2 regions of the Paraliobacillus zengyii genome follow, and region 2 is predicted to be linked to the other one. Evidence: riboswitches for the same ligand, from Rfam matches in the RefSeq annotation. Region 2 holds a riboswitch; the other holds the start of a gene.
What was found. A riboswitch is a leader RNA that binds a small molecule or an ion and turns the genes downstream of it on or off. The one in region 2 is predicted to bind preQ1.
Positions count from the first base shown of each region.

Region 1: another riboswitch for preQ1. It lies ahead of queF (preQ(1) synthase); the one in region 2 lies ahead of queC (7-cyano-7-deazaguanine synthase QueC).

Region 1 covers NZ_CP029797.1:3,434,404-3,437,620, forward strand. Annotated here, with positions in the region: gene DM447_RS16870 (queuosine precursor transporter) at 66-707, opposite strand; gene queF (preQ(1) synthase) at 753-1,250, opposite strand; PreQ1 riboswitch class I at 1,323-1,370, opposite strand; gene DM447_RS16880 (acetylornithine transaminase) at 1,455-2,648, opposite strand; gene argB (acetylglutamate kinase) at 2,641-3,217, opposite strand, start outside.
Region 2 covers NZ_CP029797.1:1,954,774-1,957,990, reverse strand. Annotated here, with positions in the region: gene queE (7-carboxy-7-deazaguanine synthase QueE) at 56-784, opposite strand; gene queD (6-carboxytetrahydropterin synthase QueD) at 777-1,244, opposite strand; gene queC (7-cyano-7-deazaguanine synthase QueC) at 1,244-1,912, opposite strand; PreQ1 riboswitch class I at 1,997-2,041, opposite strand; gene DM447_RS09855 (YjcZ family sporulation protein) at 2,215-2,337, shown strand; partial or broken gene DM447_RS18535 (YjcZ family sporulation protein) at 2,461-2,535, shown strand; gene DM447_RS09845 (SGNH/GDSL hydrolase family protein) at 2,620-3,217, opposite strand, start outside.

The DNA.
Region 1 (3,217 bases), 1.5 Mb from region 2:
AAGAATGTAATTTATAGCTATAGAAAAACCAGCACCCCTTATAAGGAAGGAGTACTGGTTTTCTATTAACCAACTTTTATTTCAGATGATGATGGTACTTGTTTTGCTTGCTCCTTCTTCGCTAAACGAACTAGTAAATATGCGATAGGTGTATCAGCAATTGCTACTATAAATTTAAAGAAATATTGTGTGAAAATCATCCCAATTAGAACAGTGGTGGGTACTGTTCCTATAAATGCAACAACGATAAAAATAATGGTATCTAACAATTGACTTGAAATGGTTGATAAGTTATTACGTAACCATAATTTTTTCTCACCATGTTGTTTTTTTAGACGATGAAAAATAGACACATCGATATGTTGACTAACGACATACCCTAATAGACTGGCAATCATAACGCGAAAACTTCCGCCTAATATTGCTTCAAATTCAGCTTGCATTCCAAAGGCAGACGCAGCTGGTAAGTGTATTGCTATAAACACGAAAACCAGTGCCACGACCTGTGTAAAAAAACCTGCTCGTACTGTTTTCATCGCCGCTTCTTTTCCATAAACTTCACCAATAACATCGGTGATAAGATAAGTAACAACGTATACAATTGCAGCTGCAGGTAAGATAAACTCACCAATGCTAAATAATTTAACAGAAATAATATTTGATAAAATTAATAGTCCAACAAATAATGCATTCAAATAGACAAACATATCTTCTCTCCTAACTTATTTAAGGAGATTCTTAGCTAACCCTCATTAGCGATTATCAACTTTTTCTGGATACATATCGTGATTCATTAAACGGTGATCTGCTATTTCTTCAAACTTTGTCCCTTTTTTGCCATAATTACAATATGGATCAATCGAGATACCACCTCTTGGGGTAAATTTACCCCATACTTCTATATATCTCGGATCCATTAAATCTATCAAGTCATTCATAATAATGTTCATACTGTCTTCATGAAAATCACCATGGTTACGAAAACTAAATAAATATAATTTCAATGATTTACTTTCAACCATTTTCTCACCTGGAATATAACTAATATATACGACACCAAAATCAGGTTGATGCGTTTTTGGACACAACGTTGTAAATTCAGGACAATTGAATTTAACAAAGTAGTCACGATTTGGATGTTTATTATCAAATGTTTCTAATACATCAGGTGTATAGTCAAATGCATATTTCGTCTCTTGATTCCCTAATAACGAAAGATCTTGTAAGTCTTCATCTCTTCTTCCAGCCATCTGGCTAACCTCCCTTTTTACATATACATTAAAAAAAGCCCATCCCGATAAGGATATGGCTTTTGTAGTCATATGTCCTTAGTTTTTTATAGAGGGTTTGTTGCTAAGAACCTCTCCCATTATAGAACGGAATCGTATCCATTTACTCGGACTATTATATAGAGCGTGGAGCAAGATGTCAACGTTTTGACTTTCATATAGATACTAAGCCATTTCTTCAAATAATTTATCTAGAATAACAATTGCTTGATCTATTTCTTCTTTGTTTGTAGTGATTGGTGGAAGGATTCGAATAACCCTTTCTCCAGCTATGACAATAAGTAATTGATGCTCTTCACGAGCCTTCGTAACATAATCAATTGCTTTTCCAGTAACTTCAATTCCAATTAAAAATCCTTTTCCTCTTATATTGCTTATATTATCATACTTGGCGCTTAATTCTTCTAATTTCAACCAAAGATATTCAATTTGCACATTAGATTTCTCAAGTAAACTCGTACCTGATAATTCTGTTATCGTTGCTAAACCAGCTGTAGTTGCTAGTGGATTCCCACCAAATGTACTACCATGGGAGCCTGCTTCAAATGCTTTTGCCACATGTCCTTTCGCAATTAAAGCACCAATCGGAAATCCAGATCCTAATCCTTTTGCGACACTAATTACATCTGGTTCAAACCCATATTGTTGATAGGCAAACAGTGTTCCCGTACGTCCCATGCCTGTTTGAATTTCATCAATCATAATAAGAACATCATTTTCTTTACATAATTGAACGATTTTATCAACCCAAGCTTGATCAGCGGGGATAACGCCACCCTCGCCTTGAATTAGTTCTAGCATAACTGCACATGTCTCAGGATGGATTAGGTCTTCTAATGCAGCCATATCATTATAAGGCAAATAACGAAAACCTGGCATCAATGGTTGAAAGCCTTCCTGAATTTTTTCTTGTCCAGTTGCGGATAGTGTCGCTAATGTACGGCCATGAAAGGATTGATTAAATGTAACAACCTCAAAGGCTTTGTTTTGCTTTACTTTTTGTGCATAACGTCTAGCAATTTTTATCGCTGCTTCGTTTGCTTCCGCTCCACTATTGCAAAAGAAAACTTGATCACCAGAACTATTTTCCACTAATTTTCTTGCTAGCGCTTCTTGTGATGGTATCTGATATAAATTGGAGCAGTGCCATAGATTCCCCAACTGATTTTCTACTGCCTCTTTAACTGCATCTGGGACATGCCCTAAATTACAAGTAGCAAGTCCTGCCGTATAATCCAAGTATATTTTATCCTTATCATCCCAGACATAACTTCCCTTTCCTTTGGTTAATGTGATTGGAAAACGATTATATGTTGGCATTATTGCTGACATTTGGGTTGTAGAACTTGTTTCAGACATGACTAATCTCCTCCAATCGAATTCTTGTACCTACGTCTTTGCCATCGATAAAATCAAGTAAAGCTTGTGCATCCATGCCATTAACAATAGCAACTTCTGGCACATTTTCTGCAAGTGCTGCTAATGCCGCTTTCACTTTAGGAATCATTCCGCCTTGAATGACATTTGTAGCTATTAACGATTCAATTTGGATCTTATCCGTATGGTGCAATGTAACTTTCTTATCATTCTCTTCGATATAAATTCCAGGAATATCGCTAATAAAACATAGTTTAGCTTTTAATGCTTGTGCTATTGCAGCTGCTGCCGTGTCTGCATTGATATTATAACGTTGTCCCGCTTCTCCAATAGCAATTGGCGAAACAACTGGAATATAACCTTGCGCAATAACGCTGTGTAATAAATCAACATTGACATGATCAACTTCACCAACGTAGCCAAGACCCTTATCTTGTTTTACTTCTACAGCGTGCAAGAGATTACCATCGACACCACTCATCCCAAACGCCAAAGCATCCTCTTGTATCAAATTACGAACAATTTGTTTATTCACAGAGCCGCTTAAGACC
Region 2 (3,217 bases):
TAGCTAGCTTTATTTTATAATACAAATAAAAAAGAATATCCAATTGGATATTCTTTTAAACGCCCCGTTTATTACCCCAGACAAGTGCATGAACTTGTGGTAGAACACGAACATGATTTAATTTTGTAGATGCTACAACTTTATCAATCAACCATTCATATTTATCTAGTAAGTGACTGGTAAGATTGGAAACATTATTTTCAGCTAACTCATCATTACCTACTTGTAAAAAGAAGGCGATATCAGGATATCTTTCGTGAACATTTTCAGCATAAAGTAAATCATCATCATCGAACACCACTACTTTTAGACTGGTCTTTTGAGAATGATTAGCACTTTGTATGTTTTTAATAATAAGGTCTAGCTTCTCCCAATCTGTCTTCATCTTAGAACTTGGTGGTTTTGGTGAGATGGTGAGGTCATTAACTTTAAGAAACCATTCCTGCCAACGACTTCCTTGTGTTTCGAGCGCTACTTCCATATCTTGCTCATGTAAGGCGTCAACTAACTCATCAAGCTTTGCTAAAAGTGCAGGATTTCCTCCTGATATTGTAACATGATCAAATTTATCTCCACCTGTTTCTTTTAATTTTTTAATAATTTCATCTGCAGTTAGTCTTTCGATTTGGTCCTTTGCACTGCCGTCCCAGGTAAAGGCTGAATCACACCAAGAGCAGCTGTAATCACAACCAGCTGTTCGAACGAACATCGTTTTCCGACCTACAACCATGCCCTCTCCTTGGATGGTTGGACCGAATATTTCAAGTACTGGGAATTTATTCAACGTCCATCCACTCCCGTCTAGCTTCAGCATAACTTGTTGGTGTTTCATATAGTTTAACAAATTCAACACGAAAATGAGTTGCATGCGTTTCAAGTGCTTTTTCCATCTTTTGATAAATCCATACGACCATATTCTCTGCCGTTGTGTTCATGTTTGGTAATGTATCATTAAGATAACGATGGTCAAGATGAATTTCAATCTCTTCCTTCCAAATCTCTTTGATATCGCCAAAGTCAATAACTAAGCCAATTTCATCTACCATACCACTTATTCCGAAGATAACTTTGTACGTATGTCCATGTAAGTTTTTACACTTTCCTTGATAACAATGAAGGTGATGTGCAGCATCAAATGTGAACTCTTTACTAACCATCACCCGTTTTGTGTGATATTTAAGTTCGTGACGTTTTATATCTTCATTTATTTTCTGCAAGTTTTCAACAATCGTAAAACCATACATTAACCGTTCACCTCATCGCGTTCTTTAAGGTACGCATCTAGTCCGTTCTGACGTAACTTACAAGAAGGACAATCTCCACAGCCATCCCCACGAACGCCGTGGTAACAGGTTAACGTTTTTTCGCGAATATATGTAAATCGATTTAATTCATCCGCTAACTTCCACGTCTCAGCTTTATCTAACCACATTAGTGGTGTATGAATAACAAATCCATCATCCATTGATAAGTTAAGGGTGACATTTAATGATTTAATAAATATATCACGACAATCTGGATACCCACTAAAATCAGTCTCACATACACCAGTAATAATGTGTTTTGCATCAATTTGTTTGGCTAATATAGTCGCAAAAGATAAAAAGAGTAAGTTTCTTCCTGGTACAAATGTCGAAGGTAAATCACCATTATCTCCTTCTTTAACCTCGATATCATCGCGCGTTAACGCACTAGGTGCTAATTGGTTTAACAATGACATATCTAAAACATGATGTTTAACGTTTAATTCTGTAGCAATTTCTTTTGCTACTTCTATTTCATCATTGTGCCTTTGATTATAATCGAATGTGACAGCTTCAACATGCTCATAATTTTGAAGCGCCCAGAACAAACACGTGGTGCTATCTTGCCCTCCACTGAATACAACAATTGCTTTACTATTTTTTTTCATAAAAAAATTCTCCTTTCAAGTAACAAAGAGAATTCCACACACCCATAACAAAATAAAAAAACGGTACCTTAAGGAAGGTAACGTCCATCCTTAGTTTTTTATAGAGGGTGTAGCTAGAACCTCTCCTGCATCATTGCAGAATTGTTAATTATTTTCTTCTAAAGTATACCATAAAAAAACTAAAAAGTATGTTTAATGACTTTTACCCACCTTTTTAGAATAACCAGGCATTTGTCCATAACATTATGTTAACCATGACATAGTATACTCTTAGAGCCATTAAGAAAAGGAGGGATTTACTAATGGGTGAACCAGTAGCAGCTGCACCAACAGCAGGATTTGGTGGAGGTTTTGCATTACTCATCGTATTGTTTATATTGTTAATAATCATAGGAGCTTCTTATGGTGGCGGTTTCGGTTATTAAGAAAGAAGAAGGAATGACTAACGAATTAAGAAGGAGGAAAAATATATGAGTTTAGGTTATGGCGGTTATGGTGCTCCAGTCGGATATGGTGCCGGTGCTGGATATGGTGTAGGTACAGGTGCAGGATATGGTGGCGGTTTTTCATTAATTGTTGTATTGTTTATTCTCCTAATTATTGTAGGTGCAGCTATTTATTAATAGCTAACAAATAGATATTTGTGGCGTGTACTAATGTGCACGCCACATACTACTACATATAGTTATCTTTGCTTAAATTTTATTTTATTTGACAAAATTCATTATGTTTTTATATACATCTTGACTAAAAACTTTATACCCTTTTGCAGTTAGATGTATACCGTCATCACTGATTAATTCGGCAAGGTCTCCTGCTTTTTTTATTGCGCTTCTAACATCAATTTTTAAAACACCTAACTCATCTGCCAACTTATTTAAATTGCGGTTATATATACCATGCCAATGTTCGATACCACCCATAGAACTAATCAGATGTCCAACTACATCACTATATTTATCAGAAACATTTTTATAATAACGTACCGGATCTAAAGGTGGCAATGTGGAAATAATTGGAGTTATACCACTTTCTTGGACTTTTGTAACGATTGTTCGAATGTTTTCTAAATAACGGTCAATTGGAACAATAGGAGCATGTTCAAAACGTGGGCTTTTCACAACCTCTTGCCAATTAAAATTGCAATCATTGCCACCAATTTCAATTATAGCATAATCAGGATGTTGGTCTATTACATCTTTATTTAATCTGGAAAGTAAAGAGTCAGAATTAGCATTAAAAACACCTTTGTTTATAACGTTAACAGTTTCTCCCTCATTTTCATAAAATAATTGCTGTAAAAAA